3 regions of the Shinella sp. OV683 genome follow, and region 2 is predicted to be linked to each of the others. Evidence: riboswitches for the same ligand, from Rfam matches in the RefSeq annotation. Region 2 holds a riboswitch; each other region holds the start of a gene.

Region 1 (9,520 bases), 1.8 Mb from region 2:
TCACCGATGCGCCACCGCAAGGGTCGGTCGCACTGGCGGGTTGGCAGGAAAATATCATAGCCATGCTGAACTGGGTGCCGTTCGGCTTTGAAATTTCCAGTACCGAAGACCAGATTCAATTTGCCAACTCGCATTTCTGCGAACTGTTCGGCTATTCTCCCGACGAGATCGAAAGCATCGAGGATTGGTGGCGGCTTGCCTATCCCGACCCGGACTATCGTGAGTTTGCAAAGTCGCAATGGGAAACGTCGATCGCTGCAGCGAGAGCCGAAGATCGCGAGATGACGCCGTTCGATCTCGACGTGGCCGTCAAGGGCGGCGGGCGCCGCACGATCCAGTTCCGTCACCGCACCATCGGCAACTTCAACGTCAATCTCTATCTCGATGTGACCACGGAACGTGCCTATGCGCGGGAGCTGAAAACGCTGGCGGAAACCGATCCTTTGACTGGGGCGATGAACCGCCGCCGGTTCTTTGAAGAGGCCGAGAGGGTTTACGCGGCAGATTCTCTTTCGTCCGCATCGGGCGCGGTCCTGATGCTGGACATAGATCACTTCAAGAAGATCAACGATACCCATGGGCATGGTGCGGGCGACCTGGTGCTGAGCGAGTTCACGCGCCGGTGTCGCAACGCCATCAGGCCTGACGATCTGCTGGTGCGCCTTGGGGGCGAGGAGTTCGCTATCCTGCTGAAGGGTGCCACGCCAAGCGTGGCGAGAGATGTCGGGGAACGGCTGCTGGCAGAAGTGAACTGCGTGCCCTTCGAGATTGGGGATGTCCAGTTACAGGTCACCGTGAGTGTTGGTGGAGCGATGCGCGATTCTGATGAAGCCACCGTCGAAGCCACGGTTTCGCGCGCAGACAAGGCGCTCTATGCCGCCAAGAATGCCGGTCGCAACCGACTTGTCATTTAAGCCGCTTTTGCGATCCGAGCGATCGACATCAGGGACATCACCAGCGGCCTTACGCCAACCCGCACTGTCGCGAATTCCCGGATGACATTGACGCCGGAACTTGCTAGTTCCGGCTCCTGAAGTGATGTCCGACCGAAAGCTCTTTCCCATGCCCGATCTTCTGCTTGAACTCCGCTCCGAGGAAATCCCGGCCCGCATGCAGCGCAAGGCTGCCGGCGACCTCAAGAAGCTGCTCACGGATGCGCTGGTCGAGGCAGGACTGACCTATGAGGGTGCGCGCGAATATTGGACGCCGCGCCGGCTGACGCTGGATATTCGTGGCCTGACAGCCCGCTCCGCCGAAGTGCGCGAAGAAAAGAAGGGGCCGAGCACATCGGCACCGCAACAGGCGATCGACGGCTTTTTGCGCAGTGCCGGGCTCACCTCGCTCGACCAGGCAGAGACGCGCAACGCCCCGAAGAAGGGCGACTTCTACGTCGCCATCATTTCCAAACCGGGCCGCTCGACCGAAGAGATCATCACCGATGTGATGCCCGGCATCATCCGCAATTTCCCCTGGCCAAAAGCAATGCGCTCCGGCGCCGCTTCCGCCAGGCCCGGCAGCCTGCGCTGGGTGCGGCCGCTGCAATCGATCATCTGCACCTTTGGCGCGGAACACGACGAGCCCACTGTGATCCCCTTCGAGGTCGACGGCATCGTTGCGTCGAACATCACCTACGGCCACCGCTTCCATGCACCGGGCGCGATCACCGTCAAACGGTTCTCCGACTACGTTTCGAGCCTCGAAAAGGCCAAGGTCATTCTCGATGCCGAACGTCGCAAGGAGATCATCCTCACCGACGCCCGCAACATCACCTTCGCCTCCGGTCTTGAACTGGTCGAGGACGAAGGTCTGCTGGAAGAGGTCTCGGGCCTCGTCGAATATCCGCAAGTGCTGATGGGCACGTTTGAGGAAGACTACCTCAAGATCCCGGCTGAGATAATCCGCCTGACGATCAAGACCAACCAGAAGTGTTTCGTCGTCGCCAAGCCGGGCGCATCGGGCGAACACCTCGAACTGTCCAACCACTTCATCCTGATCGCCAACATCGAGGCCAAGGATGGCGGCGCGGAAATTGTCCACGGCAATGGCAAGGTCGTGCGTGCGCGTCTGTCGGATGCGCTGCATTTCTACAAGCGCGACCAGGGGGATCTGCCGGATCTTCAGGATCTCGCCGCATCGGCCGCCAAATTCGGCCTCGATCTCAAGAAGCCGCTCGACCAGCGGATGGCTAAGCTCGACTTCCTCAATGTCACGTTCCAGGCGAAGCTGGGCACCCAGGGCGCCCGCGTCGAACGCATTCGCGGCCTGGCGGCGGAACTCGCCAAAGTGACCAAGGCCGACCCGATCAAGGTTGATCGCGCCGCGGTACTTGCCAAGGCCGACCTGCGCACCGAAGCCGTCGGTGAATTCCCTGAGCTACAGGGCCTGATGGGCCGCAAATACGCGCTGCTGCAGGGCGAAGATACATCGGTGGCAGCAGCGATCGAAGAACACTGGAAGCCTAATGGCCCGTCCGACCGCGTGCCGACCGATCCGGTGTCTATCACAGTCGCACTCGCTGACAAGCTGGATACGCTGGTGGGCTTCTGGGCGATTGACGAAAAGCCGACCGGCTCGAAGGATCCCTATGCACTGAGAAGAGCGGCGCTGGGTGTGATTAGCTTGATTCTTGATAATCGCATCGATCTCGATATTCTGCTGGTCGCATTCCACCACGCGAAGCAATTTCCGGCATGTGATCCGGTCATGGTCTCCTTCGAACTTGCTGTATTTTTTGGGGAGCGGCTGAAAGTCCAGCTAAAGGATGATGGCATTCGCCCGGACTTCGTTGATGCTGTGCTCGATATGGGCACGCGGCGTGAACAGATGATGCCTGGTATGGAAAATACCAAGCGCATTTTGTCGATTACTCTTCGTGCACAGGCATTGGCAGCATTCATAAACACAGAAGACGGCAAGAACCTGCTGGCAGGCACCAAGCGCGCGACACAGCTGCTGGCCGCCGAGGAGAAGAAGGGCACCGTGGTCGCCGATCGCATCGATCTGTCGCTGCTGACGCTACCCGCCGAAAAGGCGCTGCATTCGGCCATCGTCGTGGCCTCGCAGGGTGCGGCAGAAGCCGTGGCCCGTGAAGACTTCGAAGGCGCAATGGAAGCACTCTCGAAGCTGCGCGGACCGGTCGACACGTTCTTCAACGATGTGCTCGTTAATGACGACAACGCCGATATCCGCGCCAACCGCCTGGCTCTGCTGGCGGCAATTCGCAGCGCGACGGGTGCGGTGGCGGATTTCTCGAAGATTTCGGGATGATACAAGTCCCGCGGCACCGCCGGTCTTGAGGTGTAGCGCGATGGCCACAGGCACCAGCGCGCTGCGATAATTCGCCCAGATAAGTTACATTTTTTTACAATGCTGCCGTGAATGCGACCAACTCGCACCTATATGTGCTGAGGATGAAATGATTTGCTCGCAGGATGATCGCGATGGCGCTGCCAAATGACGTTAAAAATACAATCAGGGCCCGCCTGCAGTCCGACTATGCGTTCCGGTTCGCGCTGCTGTCCGAAGCAGTCGAAGCGTTGTTGAGCAACGATCTGCTCACTGCAAAGAGCGTGTTGTGGGATTATATCGACGCCACGATCGGCTTTGCGGACCTCTCTTCGCAGACCGGATTGCCGGAGAAAAGCCTGATGTGGATGTTCAGCGAAAGCGGTAATCCGCGCGCAACAAGTCTGTTCAAGGTGCTGGCCGTGCTGCAGAAAACACAGGGCATCCACCTCGCGGTCGACGCGGCGGCCTAAGCCTAACGACCCTGCCGGATGACCCAGGCGGGGATCAGTTCCGAACGCAGTTTTTTCACCGATGATGCCCTGGCGAGCGCCGTCAGGTCCATGCCGGGCCGCGCGAGCGATGCAGCCTGGCGCTTTGGCATCAGGAAGCCGAGTTCCAGCACACCTGCCCTCGATGTCAGCCGCTTGAAGAACGGCCGGCGGAAGCGGCGCGACGGGGAAAAGCGCGCCGGCGACTTGCCAAGGGACGCATATTCGAGGATTTCCTCGATCCAGCCGGATTGCGGCCGCGCACCGGGTTCGAGCAGCATGACCCACTCGCCGCGCGCTGCGCGCAGCGTTTCGTGCAGGTCCCATTTCTCCAGGAATTTGCAGCCGGCGGCATCGGCGACGGCCGCCGAGCCATCGCGCGAACCGTGATCGAGTACGATCACGTCGCTCACCAATCCATCCACCGCACCCGACACCAGCACGGCGAGCGTATAGGCGAGTTCCGGCTCGTTATCCCGGCATTCCAGCAAAACAGTCAGCATTGCTTACCTTTAGAGGAAGGATTTGAAAAATGCGAGTCATGGATTTTGTTCTTGCAATGTTCTCTTTTTCACGATAGGAAAATAATCAGGACGAGGCAAGGAATCGCCTCACTGGAGACACCCATGATCAACATGTCGCTTGCGCGGCAGGCTGCTTTTGCGCCTGCCAATACGGCAGAGATTGCCGATAGTCTTCTCACCGAAAGCGGCCTCAGGATCGAGATCGACCGCCGTCGCGGGCGCGCTGCCGGCATCAATCCGGCAGGCCGCTTCGAGCCGCAGGAACGTGAAGTGCTCGACGATGGCTGGCAGACGCTGGAAAGCCTCGATCCATTCAAGACTGAAGTGCAGGTGGAAAAGCCGCGCAGCATCATCGCCCGCAACGACAGTCCGGACATCCCTTTCGACCGTTCGATCAATCCCTATCGCGGCTGCGAACATGGCTGCATCTATTGCTTCGCGCGGCCGACGCATTCCTATATGGGCCTGTCTGCAGGACTGGATTTCGAGGCCAAGCTGTTTGCCAAGCCGGACGCGGCCAGGCTTCTGGAGCGCGAGCTTTCCAAGCCGGGCTACAAGCCGAAGACGATTGCCATCGGCACCAACACCGATCCTTATCAGCCGATCGAGAAGGAATGGCGGATCATGCGGCAGATTCTCGAAGTGCTGGCCGCTGCCAACCATCCCGTTTCGATCGTGACGAAATCGGCGCTGATCATGCGCGACATCGATATTCTCAGCGGGATGGCCGAGCGCGGGCTTGCCAAGGTGGCGCTGTCGGTGACGACGCTCGACCGCAAGCTGGCGCGGCTGATGGAGCCGCGTGCCTCGACGCCCGCCCGGCGGCTGGAGGCGATCAGGGCGCTCAGTTCGGCCGGCGTGCCGACTGCTGTCATGGCTGCACCGATGATCCCGGCGCTCAACGATCACGAATTGGAGCGCATCCTCGATTCCGGCAAGGCGGCCGGTGCGACTGAGGCAAACTATATCCTGCTCAGGCTGCCGCTGGAGGTGAGTCCGTTGTTCCGCGACTGGCTGCTGAGGAATTATCCCGACCGCTACCGGCATGTGATGAGCCTGATACGTTCGATGCGCGGCGGCAAGGATTACGACGCCGAGTTCGGCAAGCGCATGAAGGGCGAAGGCCCCTATGCGTGGCAACTCAATCGCAGGTTCGAACTGGTGATGAAGAAGCTCGACATGCGCAGACGCGGCATTCAGCTGAATACCGATCTGTTCGTGCCGCCGAGTGGCGCAGGCGTGCAGCTCAGCCTGCTGTAACTGATTTAAAGCTCTTCAGCGCCCGGGCTCCATCCCTGCCCCGCGAGCACCGGCGCTGAATGACCGTGCGGCCCGCCATCCCCCGCCTTGGCCGGCCGCGCCCCTGTTCTGGAATGCCGCCCTCATTCCAGGACTTGCAGGGAATCGGGAGAACGTGTCAAACCACCCGCATGAAACGGCACGCTCTCACCGATTCCCTCCCCTTTCTGGAGGAAGACCCGCAGCCGACTTTCCTGATCGAGGAAGGCCTGGTGCGGGACGGATATGAATATGTCTGCGGTCTCGACGAAGCCGGCCGTGGGCCGCTTGCCGGTCCGGTGGTCGCCAGTGCGGTGATCCTCGACCCGCGCAACATTCCCGAGGGACTGCATGATTCCAAGCAGTTGACGGCCGCGAGGCGCGAAGAGCTGTTTGAATTGATTCTGGCGACGTCGGAAGTTGCCATTGCCTCGGTCAGTGCCGCCGAGATCGATAGGACCAACATTCTCAAGGCCAGCCTGGAGGCGATGCGCCGTGCCGCACATTCGTTGCACCGTCGACCGAAGTTTGCGCTGATCGACGGCCGCGATGTCGCACCCGGCCTGCCCTGTCCGGCCAAAGCGCTAGTGAAGGGCGATGCCCGCTCCTTCTCGATCGCAGCTGCCTCGATCGTCGCCAAAGTGACGCGCGACCGGATCATGGCCGCAGCCGGCAATCGCTTTCCGGGTTACGGCTTCGAGTTCCATGCCGGCTATGCCACCGAGTTCCATCGCAACGCCATTGTAGAACTCGGCCCCTGTGGCATCCACAGGATGACATTCCGGCCACTGCGCAAGGATTGATCGCGTCATAAGGCGCCGCCGGCAGATTGCCCTTCCAGTCTCAAACCTGCTAGACAACAATTGTTCGGTGCCCATGTGAATGGGAGAATCGGGAAGCGGGTGCAAATCCCGCGCGTGCCCAACGCTGTAAGGGGGACGGAGTTCGCTGATATGCCACTGGGAAACCGGGAAGGCGGCGATCTCCGGATGAACCCGAGCCAGAAGACCGGCCGGACATATCAGGCTTGAAAGCGCGGACGGCTTTCACAGCAGCCAATTGTCGGGGTAAGACAATGCAAGGCAATCATGCGCGCCATCTTTCGATGGCCGGTCCATTTTCCGAATCCGAGACGGCGGCCGTCTATCGCGCCATTCATTCGCGCCGAGACGTGCGGAATGAATTCCTAGCCGATCCCGTGCCGGACGCGGTGATCCAACGGCTGCTGACGGCAGCCCATGCCGCGCCATCGGTGGGCTATATGCAGCCGTGGAATTTCATGCTGATCCGCGACGAGGCCAATCGCGAGGCGGTCCACAAGATCTTCCAGGATGCCAACGACGAGGCGGCCGACCAATTGCAGGGCGATCAGAAGCGCAGCTACATGGCGCTTAAGCTCGAAGGAATTCTCAAAGCGCCATTGAACATCTGCATCACCTGCGATCGCAAGCGCGGCGGCGATTTCGTGCTGGGTCGCACCCACAATCCGCAGATGGATCTCTACAGCACCGTTTGCGCGGTGCAGAATTTCTGGCTCGCGGCGCGGGCCGAAGGGATCGGTGTCGGCTGGGTCAGCATCTTCGATCACGAGCGGCTGAAACAGCATCTCGGCGTTCCAGACAGCGTCGAGATCGTCGCCTATCTCTGTGTCGGCTATGTCGATCAGCTCTACGTCAAACCCGAACTGGCCGTGAAAGGCTGGCGTGAGAAGATCGCGCTGGAAAAGCTGATCTTTGAGGAACGCTGGCCGGAAGCCTCTCATGTCCTGGGGTTCTACCGAGAAATCGCCTGCAGGACGTAAAACGGCAAGAAAAACCCCGCCTTGCGGACAGGGCGGGGTCAGTTCATTTCCAGAACCAGATCGAGATCAGTTCAGGCGGGTCTTCACCTGGCTGACGGCGTCGTTGAACAGGCCACCGGAGATCTTGCTGTCGACATTGCTCGAGATCAGTTTCTCGGCGGCAGCGACTGCCAGATCGACAGCTGCGGCGCGCACGGCGTTCACAGCTTCGGTCTCGGCGTGCTTAATCTTCTGCTCGGAAAGCGCCGTGCGACGGGCTACATATTCCGCTGTTTTCTGCTTGGCATCCGCTGCGATCAGGTCGGCCTCGCGCTTGGCGGCGGCAACGATCTCGGCAGCTTCCGCTTCCGCATCCTTGCGCTTCTTCTGGTATTCAGCCAGAAGCGCCTGGGCTTCGTCACGAAGCTGCTTGGCAGAATTGAGTTCGCCTGCGATCTTGCCGGCGCGCTCGTCGAGGCTCTTGGTGATCAGGTTCGGAACCTTGAGGTAAAAGATTACCCCGAGGAAAATGACCAGTGCCACCTGTGCCCAAAGCTGGGCCCATGCTGTTGCATCCATGATGAACCCTCCGGTCAGCCCTTGACAGCCTTGACCGCAGACGCGGCATCGGCCTTGGTTACACTTACACCAGTCAACTGCTCGACGATTTCCGCGGCAGTGTCTTGGGCGACGGTTTCGACCTCGGAAAGCGCCCTGGTCTTGATCTCGGCGATGCTGGCTTCAGCACCGGCAATTTTCTTGGCCAGATCGGCTTCGAGCGCGGTGCGCTCCGCACTGGCCTTGGCCTTTTCAGCATCGCGTGCCTGAGCAGCGATCGCCTGTGCCTTGGCGCGGGCCTCGGCCAGTTCCTGCTGGTATTTCGCAACGGCAGCGTCGGCCTCGATCTTCATACGATTCGCTTCGGCGAGATCGGCAGAAATGCGTCCTTCGCGTACGGCGATGATGCCGCTGAGGCGCGGGGTCACGAACTTGGCAACGAGGTAATAGAAAACACCAAATGTAATCGCCAGCCAAAGCAGCTGCGATGGAAAATGGCTTGGGTCGAACGGCGGGAACGACTCCTTATGCGGCACACCGGTTTCGGTATGTGTCGCATCAGCAGCGTGCGTTGCCGCCTCGCCTTCTGCGGCCGTGGCTGACAGAGCATAGGCTGTCGTCACAAACATTCCTACCTCCAAGGCAAGGATACGGTATCAAAACGGGTCACGAGAGAATCCCTCGTGACCCAATGCTTGAAGAGCCGATCAGCCGAAGAGGGCGAGCAGAGCGACGAGCAGCGAGAAGATGCCCAGAGCTTCCGTAACGGCGAAGCCGAAGATCAGGCGGCCGAACTGGCCGTCAGCTGCCGACGGATTGCGCAGTGCGCCAGCCAGGTAGTTGCCGAAGATGGTGCCGAGACCAATACCTGCGCCACCCATGCCGAGGCAAGCGATACCTGCGCCGATGTACTTTGCTGCTTCCGCGTCCATTTTGAACTCCTTCAATTTTCAGTTGTTGCGGCTTATTCCAATGGCGGGCGCAAACCCGCCGGTTTTTCAATACTCAGTGCCCCGGATGCAGTGCATCGTTGAGATACAAGCAGGTGAGAACTGCGAAGACATAGGCCTGCAAAAAGGCCACCAGGAACTCGAGAGCGGTCAAAGCCACCGCCATGGCGAGAGGCAGGATTGCGCCGAGATAACCTACGACAGCGGGTACGTGTTCCAAGGTTCCCAGCGTGAAGACGAAGCCTGCAAAGACCTTCAGCGTGATGTGACCCGCGAGCATATTCGCGAAGAGACGAACCGAGAGGCTGATCGGACGGGAGAGGAACGAGATTATCTCGATCGCTGTGACCAGCGGGATCAGGATCATAGGAACGCCCGACGGCACGAAAATGCCGAAGAAATGAAAGCCGTGCTTGTAGACGCCATAGATCACGACCGTCAGAATCACCAGCATTGCCAGCGCGAAGGTGACAATGATCTGCGAAGCGACAGTAAAGAAGCCGGGAATCATGCCCAGAAGGTTGGACACAAGCACAAATATGAAGAGCGAGAAGACAAGCGGAAAGAACCGCATGCCACCACTGCCGGCACCATCCTTGAGCATCTTGGCGATAAATTCGTAGGAAAGCTCGGCGATCGACTGGGCGCGACCCG
Region 2 (9,520 bases):
GTATCGCGGAAGCGTGGTCCGAGCGTCTTGACGATGTCTCGCTTGTTGGTGAGCGCCTTGCCGAAGTCTCCATGCATCACGCCGCCCAGCCACTCGCCGTAGCGGACATAGGCTGGTCGGTCGAGGCCGAGTTCGTGGCGGAATTCCTTGAGTGTTTCAGGTGTCGCGCCCTGGCCGAGCACCGCACTCGCGACGTCTCCGGGCAGGACTTCCGTCGCTGCGAAAATCAGTATGCTGACGGCAAACAACGTGACTATGCCGAGAATCAGTCGGGTCAATAACAAGCGTAGCATCTAGCCGCCCCTTTTTGTTGTTATGGGCATGTTGCCTATGCCGGTTCCGTTGTTCCCCACGAACCGACAGTCGAATGCATAGGCAATGTGCAGGCCGGACGAGCCGGCCTGCACAGGCTTGGATCAAGCGAACCAGGCCTTTTCAGCGACGCGCTGGTCGTCCAGGTCGTAACGTGCATGCGGCTTGACGCCCTGCACCTTCGGCGAGTAGCCGTCGAGGTAGTCGGTGATCGCAAAGCAGATCATGCCGCCGTCTTCGGCGATCATTTCCTGGCACTTGCCATAGATTTCCTTGCGCTTGGCATCGTCGAGCTCGATACGGGCCTCGGCGACCAGAGCATCGAATTCCGGCACCTTCCAGTTGGAGTCGTTCCAATCCGAAGCCGAACCGAACTCCTGTGTGAAGGTCTGGTCGGCCGTGAGACGGCGACCCCAGTAAACGGCGCAGAACGGAACCTTGAGCCAGACATTGTCCCAGTAACCGTCCGCGGAGACCTTGGTGACCGTGAGGTCGACGCCGGCCTTCTTGATGGATTCCTGGTAGATCTGGGCGCAGTCGACGGCCGAGCCCCAGGCGCCTTCCGACGTCTGCAGTTCGATCTTGGTGCCGGCGGCGAGGCCTGCCTTCTTGAAGTGGAAGGCGGCCTTGTCCGGATCGTAGGCGCGCTGCGGCATCGTCGAGTTGTAGTAAGGGTTCAACGGGTCGAGCGTGTGGTCGTTGCCGGGGATCGCATAGCCGTTATAGACCTGCTTGATGATCTTTTCGCGGTCGATACCATACTTGAGCGCCAGGCGGAGATCCTTGTTGGTGAAGGGATCCATGGTGACGCGTGAGACGAAGCAGAAGCGGTTGCCCGTGCCCTTGGTGCGAACGATGGCGAGGTTCGGGTCCTTCATCAGAAGGTCGACCGTGCGGGCATCGAGGCGGTTGGCGACATCGACTTCGCCAGACTGCAGTGCGGCGGTACGAGCGGCTGGATCCTGGATGTAGCGGATTTCGACCTGGTCGAAATTGCCGCGGCCCGGCTTCCAGTAGTCGCCGCGATTCTTGAAGACGATGCGGACGCCGGGCTCAAAGCTTTCCAGCGTATAGGCGCCCGTGCCGATCGGCTTGTCCCAGTCCGTGTGGTCCTTGGGGACAACCACGAGGTGATAGTCGCCGAGGATGGCCGGGAAGTCGGCGTTGCCGGCGCTGAGCGTGATGCCGACCTGCGTGGGCGAAAGCGCTTTGATCTCCACGATCGGCTCGAGGATGCCCTTGGCCGGCGATTTGGTTTCGCCGCGATGCAGGCCAATCGAATAGATGATGTCGTCGGCATCGAGCGTCTTGCCGTTCGAGAACTTGATACCCTGGCGGACATTGAACACCCAATCCTGGGCACCCGGCTGCACATCCCAGCTTTCGAGCAGTTCACCGGTAGGGTTGCCGTCGGCGTCGAATTCGACCAGGCAGTTCATGATGGCAAGCGAAGCGCCGATCATGATGGAGTCGGCGTAGGTGCGCGGGTCGAGCGAGTCGGAGGCCGAGCCGCCTTCCATGCCGAGACGAAGCGTACCGCCCTTCTTGGGTTCTGCAGCCTGGGCCTTGGAGAACATCGTGGAGGCAGCCGGAATGGCGATACCAGCGGCCATTGCGAGCTGCATGAAGTCACGGCGGGACAGACTGCCCTTGCGGGCCATCTGCTCGGCGCTCTTCAGTTTGCTTTCGAAGTCGTTCATTTTTTAGTCTCCCTTGTTATTGGTCTTTGAATGCGTGCCCAAGTTGTTGTTCCCCGAGGGCAATTTCCGAAAGATTTCACTTTCACACCTTAGCGTCAACATTGGAAAACGACGCAAAAGCTTCGTCTACCTGCGTTGATACGCGCGGCTGCACATCATTGGTTCGGATCGGAAGATAAAAAGCAACAGTCAGCGGAGTTCAGACGCCAAGCCAGCTCCGGAATGTTCATCCTGCAGTCTCCCAGTTCGCGCCCGCATGACAATATGCGCCGCAAGATCTCGACGTTGTTCCTTTGATGGTCCGGCTGCAAACGGTTTCCGCAGGTCCAGGGCCTATCAACGGAGTTTTTTGTTCCCATGCCAAGGCGTTTTTTGTTTTGCACGGTGATGGAACCCTGTCATCACCGCACTATTTTCATCCTTGTGCATTGCGAATTTACGGGTTCTCGAAAAGAAATCAACTGCCCAATGCAGGTACATCCGCCAATGTCATGGGCAAATCGATCAATTTTAGGCCTCTAATACTGGCGTTTTTGCTACCTGTAATTGTCTATTATGGACATTAGTGTCTTGTTTGGGGTATTTTTGTCTGCCGTTTCAAAGTTCTGATGCAATCACGGGCCGGGGCAAGACGTTTTGTGTCGCAAATACGCATTTCCTGCCTGATCGCGACGCGTGAATTTTTTTAGAATTTAATGCAAAAAAGTCCAAATTCACCATTGTTTAAGCTCTCACTAACGATCCGGTAAGATTGTGTCGCTAATGGTTTTAACGCGGCGGCTGAAAAATCCGCCACTCCGGATCAGGTATTGCGTACCGGAGATGCACTCGGCAGCGTAACCGCCGAGGAGCCATCGAGTTTTGGCGAACCGTGCTTCGCTCCGAAAGGGGACGGCACGGTTTTCGCCGCTTTATGGCTTGAGTGGTGCCGCTCAACGATCCACAAAAGCCTGAAGGCGACCCAGCGCTTCACCCCAAAGTTGCGAGACGCCATCCAGATAGTTTCGGGCCTCAATCATCGGTTCTGGCCGGAAGGCATATTGGCTCTCGCGACCGATACGATGGCAGACGACCAGGCCGACATCCTCAAGTACCCTGAGATGCTTGGTGACGGCCTGGCGTGTCAGTTCAGTGCCAGAAGAGAGCCGGGCGATCGACTGGCGCTCGCCGCCGCTCAATTTCGCGAGCAGCGACAGGCGTGTCTGGTCGCCCAGGGCAGCAAAGATCGGTGCGGTGTTCAAGGCAGTCGGCAGGGTTTCAAGATTCGACATGGGTCTTGATATTCTTGACTTGCTCTGCCCAGCCGCCATCGTTCATCCTGAAGGCTTCCGGCATGCGGTTTGCGGGGATTTTGTCGAAGCCGCTCTCAGTGACGGTCAGGTGGGTGCCATTGGCCGTGGGCTTGAGGCGGAACTCGACGAGCGTCGGCATCTCGTTGTCGTAATCGACCTTGGGATCGATCGCGTAGGGGTGCCAGGTAAAGGAGAAGAGATCGGGTTCCTTCATTTCCTTGATCATCACATTCCAGACAACATGTTCGAAGCCGGGATGGGTGATCTTGCCGCGTGCAGGTTTTCCCGGCTCGAATGGTGCCTCGATATTGACGCGAAACCACTGGCCGAATTCACGATGGTCTGTCAGCGCGCGCCAGACGCGTTCGACAGGCGCCTTGATCTCGATTGTCTTTTCGATGGTGTTGGTATTCTCGACGACATTTGACATATCAGCAACCTCCTGGTTGCCTATTTTACCCATATTCCAACATGAATGGCAACCAAAAAGTTGCCTATTTGCCTTTGCGGCAATGGAAGGCGGATGTCGACTTGCGCCTTGCATCGGCAAATGGCATGGCGGGGTGAGGTTTTCATCGGAGCTGAAATGGCCAAGGCTGTCATGTTGCAGGGCACGGGTTCGGATGTCGGAAAGACTGTGCTGGTCGCCGGCCTCTGCCGGCTTGCGGCCAATCGCGGCCTGAAAGTCCAGCCGTTCAAGCCGCAGAACATGTCCAACAATGCCGCCGTCAGCGACGATGGCGGCGAGATCGGCCGGGCGCAGTGGTTGCAGGCTTTGGCATGCCGGGTGCCGTCGTCGGTGCATATGAATCCGGTGCTGCTCAAGCCACAGACCGATCATGGCAGCCAGATCATCGTCCAGGGCAAGGTCTATGGTCAGGCGAAGGCGCGCGATTACCAGCGGCTGAAGCCGGAACTGCTGGGCAAGGTGCTCGAGAGCTTTGCTATTGTCGGCGAGGATGCGGATCTCGTTATCGTCGAAGGCGCCGGCTCGCCGGCGGAGATCAACCTGCGCAAGGGCGATATCGCCAATATGGGGTTTGCACGTGCCGCCAACGTGCCCGTGGTACTGGTCGGCGATATCGATCGCGGCGGGGTGATCGCGTCCGTGGTCGGGACGCATCTGATACTGCCACCGGAGGACCGGGCGATGGTGGCGGGCTACATTATCAACAAGTTCCGCGGTGATATCTCGCTGTTCGATGATGGGATCAAGGCGATCGAAGGCTTTACCCAGTGGCCTTGTTTCGGCGTCGTGCCCTGGCTGAAGGCTGCAGGACGGTTGCCGGCCGAGGACTCCGTGACGCTGGAGAGGTTGGCAAAGGGCGAGCGCGCTGCGCTGAAGATTGCTGTTCCGGTGACGCCTCGCATTGCCAATTTCGACGATTTCGACGCGCTGAAGGGCGAGGCGGCAGTCGAGCTGGTCTTCGTCAAGCCGGGCGAACGCATGCCGTCCGACGCAGGCCTGATCGTGCTGGCTGGCTCCAAATCAACGATCGCCGATCTCATTGTGCTACGGGCCGAAGGATGGGATGCTGAGATCAAGGCGCATGCGCGGCGTGGCGGCCGGGTCATCGGTATTTGCGGCGGCTACCAGATGCTTGGCCAGACGATCCGCGATCCGCTCGGCCTCGAGGGCTCGGTGCGCGAAGTCGAGGGGCTTGGCCTGTTGGATGTGACGACAGTCATGGCGCCGGAAAAGCGGCTTGCCAATAGCCAGGCGCGCTCGCTTGCCTATGATGTCGGGCTTGCAGGCTACGAGATCCATCTCGGTGAAACGACGGGCGCTGACTGCGCGCGTCCCTATGTCTCGATCGAGAGCCGGCCGGATGGCGCCATGTCGGCCGATGGCAATGTCGTCGGTACGTATCTGCACCGGCTGTTCGACAGCGATGATTTCCGCCGCGAGCTGCTGGCGAGCTTTGGTATTCGTGGCGGCGGCTTTGATTATCGTGCTGATGTTGACGCCGCGCTCGACGAGGTGGCGGCCGAGCTTGAGGCGGTGCTCGACGAGAAATGGCTTGCCTCGTTTCTTGGGCGCGCGTGAGCGTATCTGAAATAAAACAAACAATAACGCGCCTTGTTGCGAATAAAGCCCGTTTAACGCCCGTTCTCACAAGCAGTAAAAGCTAAAACTGCTGAATTGTCGTGCTTTTTATTCCAGTTCGGATATGTATTTCGCAACGACAAGGGGCTGTTCTGAAACGAGTTTTCAGCGGGAACAGGGGGAAGTCATGAAACTGTCCAAGCATCTCAATATGTTGATGGCGTCTGCTGTCAGCGTGTCGCTCGCCGCGTCACCGATCGGCGTGATGCCGTCCTATGCACAGAATGCTCCCGCCGCGGAAGCACCCAGCGATGCAGGCTGGCAGAAGGAGTTCCAGCTCTGGCGCTCGGTGTCGAAGTCCGGCAAGGCTGCTGACTATCAATCCTATCTCAAGGCCTATCCGGCCGGCAAATTCGCAAGTGTTGCGAAGCAGCGCATCGACAGCCTGAATGGTGTTGTCACCACCGACGCTGCAAAGCCGGCCGATGACGCCACGGCTGCCAAGCAGACGGCGGTTGTCGCCGACGATCAGGCTGCTGACGCCAAGCCGGTCATGGCTGCGGATGCGGTCGATGCGGACGCGGAAAAGAAGCGCGACCTCGAGCTCTGGCGCCAGGTTTCCAAGACCGGCAAGCAGGCCGACTATGAGAAATATCTGAAGGCCTTCCCAAAGGGCAAGTTCGCCAAGATCGCCAAGACGCGGATCGAAAGCCTTATAGCCGCCGCCACACCGCCGGCGGCTGACGCGCTGGATACGGAAGCTGCGCAGGCCGATGACGCGACACAGGCCAACGATCAGGGGCAGCCGGAGCAGGCGCAGGATCAATCGCAGGATCAGGGTCAGGAACAAGCTCAGGATCAGTCTGCCCCAGCCGATGATGCCGGTCAGCAGGATCAGGCCCAGGTGGACGACGCCCAACAGCAGGATCAGGCTGCAGCGCAGGCCGATGATGCCCAGCCGCAGGAACAGGCAAAGGCGCCTGCCGGTGACTGGGAACAGGAGTATGCTCTGTGGAAGGCTGCCTCCGACGGCAATACCGTCAAGGAGTACGAGGCCTATCTGAGCACTTATCCGAAGGGCAAGTTCGCAGCGATCGCGCAGGCCCGCATCGTCCAGCTGGCCGCTGCCGAGCAGCCCGCAGACAATGTTGCGGAAGGTGACGAGCAGCCACTCGACCAGCAGGCAAACACTGCCAAGCAGCCTGACGATCATAGCCAGACTCAGTCGCAGGACCAAAATCAGGATCAGCCGCAAGATCAGGCCCAGGACCAGAACCAGCCGCAAGCTGACGATCAGTCCAACCAGACGGACCAGGCCAACCAGATGGATCCGAACCAGGATCCCAATCAGGCGCAGGCCGATGACCAGTCGCAGATGGCTGCCAATCAGCAGGATAACCAGAATCAGAACGACATGGGCCAGAATGCCCAGCCGGACCAGAACATCCAATACACCGAAGGCACGCCGGAAACCGAGGATGAATTCCTCAACCGCGAAGCTCGACATGAATTGCAGGGCCGCCTGACTTCGCTCGGCTATGACACGTTCGGCAGCGACGGCTCCTTCGGCCCCAACAGCCGCACTGCGATCAGCAACTGGCAGACCGACAACGGCGCACCGGTGACCGGCTATCTCTCCGGCGACCAGATCGCCCAGATTCGCAAGCTGTCGCAGGTCTCTTACGCAAACTGGCTGAATTCTCAGCAGGCGGTGGTCGAGCAGCAGGTCGTTCGTCCGCGTCGCGAAAAGATCGTGGTGATCGAGGAACGTCGCAACCCGGCTCTTGATGCGGCGATTGCGGTCGGCGTACTCGGCGCTGTCGTCGGTGCTCACCGGGTCGGCCGGTACAAGGTTGGACGCGCGCGACCGGGCCGTGTTCAGGTTATCGGCAAGTTCAAGTTCGGCAAGGTTCAAGGATGCCGTAAGAAGCGCCGCTGCTGAACTGACCGGCCTATCAAATTTTAGGACGACGGGCCGCATTGCGGCCCGTTTTCGCGTCTGGCGGTGTCGCGAATGAGATTGACTTCGAGCCGTCAAAAACATAATCATCGTGATGTGTTTGGTTCCCAGCGGGCGCAAAGCCCAAGGGATCAAAAGGGAACGGGACGAATGGACCCATATTGGGCATTTCTATCCCGGCCGACCCCGCGACTGTAGAGCGGCTGAGGTATTCCCAGGAACTGTTTGGAAGAGGTTGCGTGCAAAGGGCGTGGTGCCCGAGGCGCTTTTTTTCGAAGCAGTTCCAAAGCCACTGAAACGGCCTTGCGGCAACACGGGCGGGACGCCTCCTTTCTACGAATCGTCCACTCGCGCATGGCTAAAAGTTTCGGGAAGGCGAGGGGATGCTGCATGCCCAAAGGTCTAGTCCTTTGGGCGGGAACCGTGAGCCAGGAGACCTGCCAGACAAGACCACGGCGCCTAATCCGCGTCTCTTTTTGTATTTTGCCAGCAGCACGGAGGTTGTTATGGCTCAGGCTTCTTCTATTTCTTCTACCAAGATCGTTACCGTTTCGGATCGTTTCACGGCAGGCATTCTTGCCCTGCTCGTCGGTTCCTTCCTGATCTTTGGTGCAGGCTTTGCGCATTCGAACGTGTTGCATGACACGGCGCATGACGTTCGCCACGCCAACGGCTTTCCCTGCCACTAAAGGTCCACTCAAATGGTTGTCAAATATCTCTTGGCTGCGCTTGTGGCCGGGCTGATTGCTGGTGCGATTCAAACCGTCGCCCAGCAAGCCAAAGTCGTGCCGTTGATTCTCGAAGCCGAAAAGTATGAAAATGCTCCGGTGGCGACACCAGATCACACGACGGGCCTTAACCTGTTGATCGTCAGCAAGGCCAGTGCCCACGAGCACGAAGCTGCTGCTACACCTGCCGGCGAGGAAGAAGAAGGCGGCATGCTGCTCGGCGTCAGCCGGATCACCGGAACGCTGATGGGTGATCTGGTCACGGGTGCCGGCTTTGCGTTGTTGATGATGGCGGTCAGCCTGTTTACCGGGCGGACCGTGACGTTGGCGACTGGCGCCCTTTGGGGTGGCGTTGCGTGGCTGACATTCCATCTGTTTCCGGCGATCGGCCTGCCGCCCGAACTTCCCGGATTTCCGGCGGCTGATCTTTTCGATCGGCAGATGTGGTGGCTTGGCACCGTGGTCGTGTCAGCGATTGCACTCTATCTCATCATCCTGCGCAAGGAGCCATGGGCCAAGGCAATCGGTGTCGTGCTGCTGTTCGTGCCCCACCTGATCGGCGCACCGCAGCCGGCTGACGAAGCCACCAACGTGCCGGCGATCCTGGCCGCAGAATTTGCCGTCGCCACGCTTTCGGCCGGTCTGTTCTTCTGGATCGTGCTCGGGCTCGTCATGGGTGCGATCAACGACCGTTGGCTCAAGACCGCCTGATGGAAAACGCTCCCTCCGGCGCCGTTCTGGTACTGGGCGGAGCACGCTCCGGAAAATCCGCTTTTGCCGAGGGGCTGGTCGCCGAGACCGGCCTCTCGCGTCATTACATCGCCACGGGCCGTGCCTGGGATGCGGAGATGCAGGCGCGGATCGCCCATCATCGCCAAACGCGCGGTGACGGCTGGACCACGCATGAGGAGCCGCTCGATCTGGTTTCGCGGCTGGGTGCGTTGGATGATGCAGGCAATGTAATTCTCATCGATTGCCTGACGCTCTGGGTCACGAATCTGATGCTCGAAGAGCGCGACATTGCGGCTGCGAGCTCCGACTTATGTGCGTGTCTCAGTGGGATGAAGGCAAAGGTCGTGCTCGTCTCCAATGAGGTCGGCCTCGGCATCGTGCCGGAAAACAAGATGGCGCGCGACTTCCGCGATCACGCGGGACGGCTCCATCAGCAAATCGCGGCGATTGCACGCGAAGTCTATTTCATAGCGGCCGGGTTGCCGCTGAAGATGAAGGGTTGAAGAGATGCAGAAGATTCCTGCGACGGTGATCACCGGCTTCCTGGGTGCCGGCAAGACGACGATGATCCGCAACATGCTGATGAATGCCGAAGGCCGCAAGATTGCCCTGATCATCAATGAATTCGGTGATCTCGGCGTCGATGGCGACGTGCTGAAGGGCTGCGGTGCGGAAGCCTGCACTGAGGACGATATCATCGAGCTCAACAATGGCTGCATCTGCTGCACGGTTGCCGACGATTTCATCCC
Region 3 (9,520 bases), 2.6 Mb from region 2:
ACATCCCCCTGCTGATCGGCGGCGCGACCACCAGCCGCGTGCACACGGCGGTAAAGATCAATCCGCGCTATGAGGCGGGGCAGACGGTCTATGTCACCGATGCGTCGCGCGCCGTGGGCGTCGTCTCCAGCCTGCTGAGCGCAGAGATGAAGCCCGGCTATGTCGAAACCATCCAGGCCGAATATCGCAAGGTGGCCGATGCCCATCACAAGGCGGAGTCCGCCAAGCAGCGCGTCTCGCTTACGGCCGCGCGCGCCAATGCCCACAAAATCGACTGGACCCACTATACGCCGCCCAAGCCCTCGTTCCTCGGCACGAAAACCTTCGATGGCTGGGATCTCGCCGATCTCGCGCGCTATATCGACTGGACGCCGTTCTTCCAGACCTGGGAGCTTAAAGGCCGCTATCCCGCCATCCTCGAAGATGAAAAGCAGGGTGCTGCAGCCCGGCAACTGTTTGATGACGCGCAGGCGATGCTGAAGCAGATCATCGAGGAGAAATGGTTCGCGCCCAGGGCCGTGATCGGTTTCTGGCCTGCCAATGCTGTTGGCGACGACGTCAGGCTGTTCACGGATGAAACGAGAGCCGAGGAATTGGCGACCTTCTTCACACTCCGACAGCAACTGACCAAGCGTGACGGCAAGGCCAATGTCGCGCTTGCCGATTTCGTCGCACCGGTGTCTTCCGGCAAGGCCGATTATCTCGGCGGTTTCGTGGTCACGGCCGGCATCGAGGAAGTGGCCATTGCCGAACGCTTCGAGCGCGCCAACGACGACTATTCGTCGATTCTGGTCAAGGCGCTCGCCGACCGCTTCGCCGAGGCGTTCGCCGAGCGCATGCACGAAGTTGTGCGCAAGGAGTTTTGGGGCTATGCGGCTGACGAAACGTTCCAGCCCGAAGACCTGATCGGCGAGCCTTATCAGGGCATTCGTCCGGCGCCGGGCTATCCCGCGCAGCCCGATCACACCGAAAAGGCGACGCTGTTCGAGCTGCTGGATGCTGAAAACGCGGCCGGCGTCAGCCTGACGGAGAGTTATGCGATGTGGCCGGGATCCTCGGTCTCGGGCATCTACCTCAGCCATCCCGAAAGCTACTATTTCGGCGTCGCCAAGGTCGAGCGGGACCAGGTCGAGGACTATGCCGCCCGCAAGAACATGCCGATAGCTGATGTCGAGCGCTGGCTTGGGCCCGTGCTGAATTATGTGCCGGCTCCTGTGGCGCTGGCTGCGGAGTGAGAGCGATACGTTGGCAGGGGAATTTACCCCTCACCAACTCCGGCCAAGGGTTCGCTACGCTTACCCGGCCTTCGTATCCTCCCCCACAAGGGGAGAGGTAGGCTCGCGAAACTGTCTTGCCTCAAGCAAGGGCGAAGCTTGTGGCACGCTACCTCTCCCCCTGTGGGAGAGGATAGCAAGTCCGTGAGAGGCGAAGCCGATCACTGGACGCGCTTGGTGAGGGGTGAAATGCGGCAACGATAAGGGGCGATAGATTGTCCCTCGGTTCGCAGCCTTTTCAAAACTCACCCCAGCTTGGCATCCAGCCCGACCTGGATTGCGCCGAGCGCCCGCGACACCGGGCAGCCGGCCTTGGCTTTGTCGGCCAGTTCCTTGAACTTTGCCTCGTCTATGCCCGGCACGGTGCCGACAAGCGTGATGTTGCTCGACTTGATCGACATGCCGCCGCTTGCATCCGGCTCCAACGAGACGGTGGCCGTCGCGTCGAGCTTCGTCGCCGGCGTGCCGTTTTCGGCCAGGAAATGCGAGAGCTGCATGGCAAAGCAGCCGGCATGCGCAGCCGCGATCAGCTCTTCGGGGTTGGTGCCGGACTGGCCGGATTCATCGACGAATCGACCCTTGAACGAGTAGGGCAGGCTGGAAAGTGCGCCGCTGAGCGAGCTTAGGGTGCCACTGCCTTCGGTGAGAGTGCCCTGCCAGATTGCCTGTGCGGTTCTTTTCATGACGTCCTCCATTGGGTTTGATGGGCGGTAAAGCCGACGAAACATAACGCATAAGTTGGCAAATTGGTTGGGCCTCGCGCCAGCTATTTTCGCATTCTATAATTTTGTTTCCACGGCGCCATCTCGATGTCGCAAATGCACCGCCGATGTCGCAATGCCTATGGTCATATCAACGTCATCGAGGTGCTGGGCGGGTTGGATCCGCTCGGAGAATTGGGAAGCCGGTGTAATTCCGGCGCTGCCCCCGCAACGGTAGCGAAGTGTGCTTGCAACGGGAGTCCACTGGGTGAAAACCTGGGAAGGAGTTGCAAGGGTCCGGCCGGACCACTTCGGAGCCCGGAAACCAGCCTCGGATTTTGAACTCGACTGATCGCGGTGGGCGGTCAAGAGACGGATGACCTGTGACTGCCGGATGTCTGTCCGGCCTGTTTGCGGGCGCTCGTTTCCCTCAAGTCCACCATGCCCAGTCCTTGCAATAACGAGGACCGACCATGGACATTCCATCCGAAATGCTCTCGCGGCTCAGAGCCCGCAAACCCGGCTACAGCCTTGATCAGCCCTTCTATATCGATCCGGCCTATCATCAGATGGACCTCGAGCAGATCTGGTACAAGGACTGGCTGTTCATCGGCCACGATTGCGAGATCCCCAATGCCGGCAACTATATGACGGTGCAGGTGGGCGCCTATCCGGTGGTCATCGTCCGCGGCAATGACGGCAAGATCAATGCGCTTCACAATTCCTGTCGCCATCGCGGCAGTCGCGTCTGCCAGGAGCATCGGGGTTCGACTGCAAAGCTTGTCTGCCCCTATCACCAGTGGACCTACGAGCTCGACGGACAGCTGCTCTATGCCCGCCAGATGGGCGACAATTTCGACACGTCGAATTTCAGCCTCAAGCCCGTGGCCTGCGAGAACGCCGGCGGCTACATCTTCATCTGTCTTGCCGACGAGCCGATGGATTTCGCGCCGTTTGCCAAGACGATGGAACCCTATTTCCTGCCGCATCGCCTGCGCGACGCCAAGATCGCCTTCGAGAGCACGATCATCGAAAAGGGCAACTGGAAGCTCGTCTGGGAAAACAACCGCGAATGCTACCATTGCGCCGGCAACCATCCCGAGCTTTGCAAGACCTTCCCCGAGGCGCCCAGCGTCACTGGCGTCAATGGCGCTGCCGAAGATCCGGAAATCGCTGCGCATTGGGAGAAATGCGAGGCCGCCGGCCTGCCGAGCGCCTTCGTGATCGACGATCGCGGCCAGTTCCGCACGACGCGTGTTCCGCTGCTGCGCGATGCGATCAGCTACACGATCTCGGGCCGCAAGGCCGTGCAGATGCGGCTGTCCGACCAGGTCAACATGGATCGCATCGGCTCGTTGTTGCTGTATCACTATCCCACGACATGGAACCATGTGCTGAGCGACCACGCCATCACCTTCCGGGTCATGCCGATCAGCGCCACCGAAACGGCTGTGACCACCAAGTGGCTGGTCCACAAGGATGCAGTTGAAGGCATTGACTATCGCCTCGAAGAACTGACCCATGTCTGGACCGAGACCAACGACCAGGATCGCCAGATCGTCGAGGAAAACGCTTTCGGCATCCATTCGCCGGCTTACCAGCCCGGCCCTTATTCGGAAGTGCATGAAGGCGGCGTCGCCCAGTTCGTCGAGTGGTATTCGAGCTTCATGGAAGACCGCCTCGCCGGCTTGGGCAAGCCCGCCCTGCGCTCCGTCGCCTGATCGATAGGAGATGGCGATGAACGTGATGAGCACCGTTTCGGCACCGACGCATCTCGATGAGATGCAGCCCTGGAATTCTGCCCGCCAGATGCTGGTTTGCACCGGCGTCATCGACGAGGCGCCTGACGTCAAGACCTTCACCTTCGCGGTGGAGGGCGGCGGCTGGTTCCGCTACATGCCGGGGCAGTTCATCACGGTGGAACTCAGGGCCAAAGGCGGCGACCTGCATCGCACCTACACGATCTCGTCTTCGCCCTCGCGGCCCTATGCCATCGCCATCACCGTCAAGGCGCAGCCGAATAGCATCGGCACGCGCTGGATGTTCGACAACGTCCGGGCCGGTAGCCGCGTACGCGCCTATGGACCGAGCGGGCATTTCACCCTGGGCCGCAGTCCCGCCAGGAAATATCTGTTCGTCTCGGCCGGCTCGGGCATCACGCCTGGCATGTCGATGCTGCGCTGGCTTGCCGATTGTGCACCGGGCACCGACGTCACGTTCATCAACTCCTCGCGTCGGCCGGAGGACATCATCTTCAGAGGCGAGCTCGAACATCTCGCCACCCGCATGCCCAACCTCAAGCTCGGCTTCCTGCCTGAGACGCGGTCGGGCGTCACGCCCTGGGCTGGCCTGATGGGACGCATCGACATCCAGAAGCTCGCGATGCTGGCACCCGACTTCATCGGCCGGGAGATCTTCTGCTGTGGTCCCGACCCCTTCATGAAGGCGGTGAGTAACATCGTGCGCGCCGAAGGCTTCGACATGGGCCGCTATCATCAGGAAAGCTTTGGCGCCACCGCACTCACAGAGACCGCGCAGAAGCCCGCCAATGACGATGCGGTCGAAGGCGAGGAGATCGGCCTTCGGCATTCCGTCAGCTTCCTCGGCTCTGGCGAACAAGCGCTTTGCGCGCCGGGGCAGACGGTTCTGCAGACGGCTCGAGCGGTCGGAGTGCGAATCCCGGCAGCGTGCGAATCCGGTCTCTGCGGCACCTGCAAGGTCAGGAAACGTTCCGGCGAGGTGGAGATGAACCACAATGGCGGCATCTTCGATCGTGAGATCGAGGACGGCTACATCCTCGCCTGCTGCTCGCGACCGCTGACCGCGGTCGAAATCGAGGCGTAGAGCATGGATGTGGCGGCAGACCAGCTGGATAGTCACAAGTCGGCGTCCTCCGAGGATCTGTTTCTCGCCTGGTTCTTGCGACTGCCGCATAACGCCGATGTCGCCCAGGCCGCGCGCAGTGAAATCGTGGGGCTCAATCGCCTCGAACATATCTGCGAGACCACGCTTCGCCTCAGAACCATGCTGGAGCAGGCAAGCCATTTTCCATCGCAGGCCCGGCCTTCCCGCCGCCGGTTGCAGCACTGAAATGTGTAAACCTCTGGTCTGAATGGCATTTTTTGACCACAGGTCGCTGCGCGACGGAATGCGCTCTTTCGGTAATTTTTTTCTTTAAAGCCAAATTTCCGCAACAAAGGTCCCGTCATCCCCGGGTCGGCTGGAATATTTTCGTTTGCCAATAAAATCTATTAAATATATGTATTATGTGAATTTGAAACTGGAACCGCATTGATGCAGCGCCTTAAGATCCTGGGTATCTCCGGAAATGTCCGCACGCCGTCGCGCACTGCATCATTGGTGGATGCAATTTTGCTGGCGATCGAAAACCGCTTCGGGATCGAGACGCGCAAGATCGATTTGATCGATGCCGCTCCTGTCCTTTTCAAAGCGTTGCGCTCGGACCAATTGGACAATGCAGGCAAGGAAATCGTCGCGGCAGTCGAAAGCGCCGACATTCTCGTGGTCGGTTCCCCTGTCTATCGCGCCTCCTACTCGGGCGCGCTCAAGCATCTCTTCGATCTCGTGCATTTCGAGTCGCTGATCGGCAAGCCGGTGATTCTCGCCGCAACCGGCGGCACCCCGCTGCATGGGCTGGTGACCGAGCATCAGCTCCGGCCACTGTTCGGTTTCTTCAAGGCGCTGACGCTGCCCACCGCCGTCTATGCACTCGAGAGCGACTTCGACGCCTATGCAGTCAAGAATCCCGAAATCGCCAAGCGCATCGAAGCCGCAGTGCGGGAACTCGACGCCATCGTGCCAGCAACGCCGGGCCTGATCGCCCAGGCCAATTCGGAAGGCCCGGTTGGGCAAACGCGTCTCCGGGCGTGAACTTTAAGTGTGGATGGAGAAAGCTATGACGCAGCTCAAGAAAGAACCGTTGAAATTTGCCTACTGGGTGCCGAATGTCTCCGGCGGGCTGGTAATCAGCTCGATCGAACAGCGCACCAGCTGGGATATCGACTATAACCGCAAGCTGGCGCAGATCGCCGAGGCCTCGGGCTTTGACTATGCGCTCAGCCAGATTCGTTTCACCGCCGGCTACGGAGCCGACAATCAGCATGAATCGGTGTCCTTCTCGCATGCCTTGCTGGCCGCGACGGAAACACTCCGCGTCATCGCCGCCGTTTTGCCGGGTCCGTGGACGCCGGCGCTGCTCGCCAAGCAGATCGCCACCATCAGCCAGCTCACCAATGGCCGCGTCGACATCAATGTCGTGTCCGGCTGGTTCCGGGGCGAGTTTGCCGCCATCGGTGAGCCTTGGCTCGACCATGACGAGCGCTACCGCCGCTCGGAGGAATTCATCCGCGCCGTTCGAGGCATCTGGAGCGAGGACAACTTCAACCTGCGCGGCGACTTCTATCGTTTCACCGATTACACGATGCGCCCGAAGCCGCTCGGCGACCTGCCGCAGGTCTTCCAGGGTGGCTCGTCCCGCGCCGCGCGAGACATGGCCTCGCGCGTCTCCGACTGGTACTTCACCAACGGCAACACACCGGAAGGCTTGCAAGCCCAGGTCGATGATATCCGCACCAAGGAGAAGCAGTTCGGCAAGCCCTGGAAGACGAAGATCGGCATCAATGCCTTCGGCATCGTCCGCTCCTCTGAAAAGGAAGCGCAGGAATTGCTGGCCGAGATCATCGACAAGGCCATTCCCGATGCGGTCAAGGGCTTCCATCATGAAGTCCAGAATGCCGGTAATGCTTCGCCTGAGAAGGAAGGCAATTGGGCGAAATCCACCTTCCAGGATCTCGTCCAGTACAATGACGGTTTCCGCTCCAACCTGATCGGCACACCCGAACAGGTGGCCGAGCGCGTCATCGGCCTCAAGAATGCTGGTGCAGACCTGATCCTGCTTGGCTTCCTGCACTTCCAGGAAGAGGTGGAGTATTTCGGCAAGCACGTCATCCCGCTGATCCGCGAATTGGAAGCCGAGGAAGAACGGACGCTGGCCGCAGCCGAGTAACAGAGTTTCCGACAGGAATTGAAAAGGTGGTTCGCGCGCCTGCGCGAACTGCGACGGCGGAGCCTTGCTCCGAGCGATGTGGGAGAACGAAATGCTGGACGCGCATTACACATTTTCGGCCCTCGATGGCACGGCGACGCTGCGCGAATATCCTTCGCTGCCGCATGCCGAGCCGAGAGCTCGGACGGTCGAGAAGGCCGAGGCGGTCATTCTTCAGGAACGACCAGTCCTGGCGCTTGAGGACATCACGATTTCCTTCGGCGGTGTAACGGCGCTGTCGAATGTCGATCTCGCCGTCAAATCCGGCGAGATCCGCGCCATTATCGGCCCGAACGGTGCCGGCAAGAGTTCGCTCGTTAATATCATGTGCGGGCTTTACCAGCCGGATTCTGGCCGCGTTCACATCAATGGCCGCAGCTTTCGTCAGGTGCCGGCGCAGAAAGCCGCTCGCCTGGGCATCGCGCGCACATTCCAGAATCTGGCGCTGTTCAAGGGGCTGACGGTTCTCGACAACATCATGTCCGGCCTGGCCTTCGCTCGTCGTTCAACCTTCCTTGGCCAGGCCATCGGCATAGGCCGCGCTCGCCGCGAAGAAAGAGAGGCGCGGGAACGTGCCGAACAGATCATCGAGTTCCTCCATCTTGGCGATGTCGCAGAAAAGCTTGCTGGCGCGCTGCCCTATGGCCTGCAGAAGCGGGTCGAACTCGCCCGGGCGCTGGTTCCCAATCCGCAGATCCTGCTGCTCGATGAGCCGATGGCCGGCATGACCGCCACCGAAAAGCAGGAGATGGCCGGCTTCGTCCGCGCCGCCCGCGAAAGCTACGGCACGACCGTCATCCTGATCGAACATGATATCGGCGTGGTCATGGGCCTCTCCGACAGCATCGCCGTGCTCGATTACGGCCGAAAGATCGCCGACGGCACGCCGGATCAGGTCCGCAACGACCAGGCCGTCATCGACGCCTATCTCGGCATCGACCGCGAGCATGAAGAGGATGACCTCTGATGGCCGATTTCGACTATCTTTTCTTCCTCGAAGTGCTCACCGGCGGCCTGCTGTCCGGCGTCATGTATTCGCTGGTCGCGATCGGCTTCGTGCTGATCTACAAGACCTCGGGCGTGCTGAACTTCGCCCAGGGCGCCATGCTGCTGTTTGCAGCGCTGACCTTCGTCTGCCTGGTCGAGCGCGGCGTGCCCTTTGCGCTGTCGCTGATCATCACCTTCGGCATCATGGTGCTGATGGGCATTGCGGTCGAGCGGACGGTGCTTCGGCCCCTGGTCAACAAGCCGCCGATCACGCTGTTCATGGCCACGCTGGGCCTCTCCTACATGATCGAGGGCGCTGCGCAGCTGATATGGGGAACCCAGGTGCATGGGCTCGACCTCGGCATCGAGGATGTGCCCTTCGAATTCTACGGCATCTTCATCTCGAAATTCGACCTCTTCGCTTCAGGCGTGGCGGCGGTCATGGTCGCCGGATTGACGTTGTTCTTCCGCTACACCCGCGTCGGCCTCAGCTTCCGAGCGGTCGCTGACGACCAGTTTGCGGCCCTTGCCGTCGGTCTCCGCCTGCCACGCATCTGGGCGACTGTCTGGGCGGCGTCGGGCTTGGTGGCGCTGGTGGCGGGGCTGCTGTGGGGCGCGCGTCTCGGGGTTCAGTTCTCGCTCTCGCTTGTCGTGCTCAAGGCGCTGCCGGTTCTGGTGCTGGGCGGCTTTGACTCGATTGCGGGCGCCATCGTCGGCGGCCTGATCATCGGTGCGTCGGAAAAGCTCGCCGAGGTCTATATCGGCGAATATTTCGGCGGCGGCATCGAAGGCTGGTTCGCCTATGTGCTGGCGCTTGCTTTCCTGCTCATCCGTCCTTCGGGCCTGTTCGGCCAGAAGCTCGTGGAAAGGGTCTGACCGATGGCCATAGTCGTTTCCACATCCGTCGAACCGCAGAAGCTGCCGACCTGGCTGCTGCCGGCTGGCGTGCTCGCCATCGCCTTCGGTATCGTTCCGTTCTTCTCGTCGAGCTACCTGATCGAGGCGATCCTGCTGCCTTTCCTGGCGCTTTCGCTGGCTGGCGTCGGGCTAAACCTCCTGACGGGCTATGCCGGCCAGGTTTCGCTCGGCAGCGCTGCCTTCATGGCCGTCGGCGCTTTCGCAGCCTTCAATTTCAACCTGCGCATCGATGGCTTGCCGTTGATTATCAGCATCATCGCGGCCGGTGTCGTCGCCGCCGGTGTCGGCATCATCTTCGGCTTGCCGAGCCTGCGGCTGCGCGGCTTCTATCTCGCCGTCTCGACACTCGCCGCGCAGTTCTTCGTGCAATGGGCGCTGACCAAGTTCGGCTGGTTCTCCAACGACAATCCGTCCGGCGTCATCGATGCCCCGGCACTGATTGTCGCCGGCGTCGATTTCTCCGGCTCGATCGGCCGCTATATCTTCGCGCTTAGCGTCGTCACCGTACTCACCTACCTCTCCTGGCGCATCGTCACCTCGCAGACCGGGCGCAATTTCATCGCCATCCGTGACAA

Evidence for each region. Region 2 has a riboswitch for cobalamin ahead of ACXHRN_RS09055 (CbtB domain-containing protein). Riboswitches for the same ligand answer to the same signal wherever they lie in the genome.
Region 1: it holds a riboswitch for cobalamin, as region 2 does, so the genes downstream of both, bluB (5,6-dimethylbenzimidazole synthase) here and ACXHRN_RS09055 (CbtB domain-containing protein) in region 2, are expected to answer to the same signal.
Region 3: it holds a riboswitch for cobalamin, as region 2 does, so the genes downstream of both, ACXHRN_RS21640 (aromatic ring-hydroxylating oxygenase subunit alpha) here and ACXHRN_RS09055 (CbtB domain-containing protein) in region 2, are expected to answer to the same signal.

Annotation. Positions count from the first base shown of each region.
Region 1 covers NZ_CM173543.1:3,747,144-3,756,663, forward strand. The annotation lists gene ACXHRN_RS18155 (GGDEF domain-containing protein) at 1-914, shown strand, start outside; gene glyS (glycine--tRNA ligase subunit beta) at 1,063-3,267, shown strand; gene ACXHRN_RS18165 (transcriptional regulator) at 3,441-3,758, shown strand; gene ACXHRN_RS18170 (glycosyl transferase) at 3,761-4,279, opposite strand; gene ACXHRN_RS18175 (PA0069 family radical SAM protein) at 4,403-5,560, shown strand; gene rnhB (ribonuclease HII) at 5,731-6,381, shown strand; cobalamin riboswitch at 6,430-6,609, shown strand; gene bluB (5,6-dimethylbenzimidazole synthase) at 6,654-7,379, shown strand; gene ACXHRN_RS18190 (F0F1 ATP synthase subunit B) at 7,446-7,937, opposite strand; gene ACXHRN_RS18195 (F0F1 ATP synthase subunit B) at 7,952-8,545, opposite strand; gene ACXHRN_RS18200 (F0F1 ATP synthase subunit C) at 8,624-8,848, opposite strand; gene ACXHRN_RS18205 (F0F1 ATP synthase subunit A) at 8,922-9,520, opposite strand, start outside.
Region 2 covers NZ_CM173543.1:1,897,653-1,907,172, forward strand. The annotation lists gene ACXHRN_RS09025 (ABC transporter permease) at 1-293, opposite strand, end outside; gene ACXHRN_RS09030 (ABC transporter substrate-binding protein) at 417-2,012, opposite strand; gene ACXHRN_RS09035 (ArsR/SmtB family transcription factor) at 2,945-3,283, opposite strand; gene ACXHRN_RS09040 (SRPBCC family protein) at 3,270-3,734, opposite strand; gene ACXHRN_RS09045 (cobyric acid synthase) at 3,891-5,351, shown strand; gene ACXHRN_RS09050 (peptidoglycan-binding domain-containing protein) at 5,539-7,293, shown strand; cobalamin riboswitch at 7,396-7,770, shown strand; gene ACXHRN_RS09055 (CbtB domain-containing protein) at 7,818-8,000, shown strand; gene ACXHRN_RS09060 (CbtA family protein) at 8,013-8,750, shown strand; gene cobU (bifunctional adenosylcobinamide kinase/adenosylcobinamide-phosphate guanylyltransferase) at 8,750-9,274, shown strand; gene cobW (cobalamin biosynthesis protein CobW) at 9,279-9,520, shown strand, end outside.
Region 3 covers NZ_CM173543.1:4,477,537-4,487,056, reverse strand. The annotation lists gene metH (methionine synthase) at 1-1,235, shown strand, start outside; gene ACXHRN_RS21645 (OsmC family peroxiredoxin) at 1,520-1,957, opposite strand; cobalamin riboswitch at 2,122-2,323, shown strand; gene ACXHRN_RS21640 (aromatic ring-hydroxylating oxygenase subunit alpha) at 2,449-3,696, shown strand; gene ACXHRN_RS21635 (FAD-binding oxidoreductase) at 3,713-4,819, shown strand; gene ACXHRN_RS21630 (hypothetical protein) at 4,823-5,065, shown strand; gene msuE (FMN reductase) at 5,270-5,866, shown strand; gene sfnG (dimethylsulfone monooxygenase SfnG) at 5,892-7,001, shown strand; gene ACXHRN_RS21615 (ABC transporter ATP-binding protein) at 7,093-8,007, shown strand; gene ACXHRN_RS21610 (branched-chain amino acid ABC transporter permease) at 8,007-8,903, shown strand; gene ACXHRN_RS21605 (branched-chain amino acid ABC transporter permease) at 8,907-9,520, shown strand, end outside.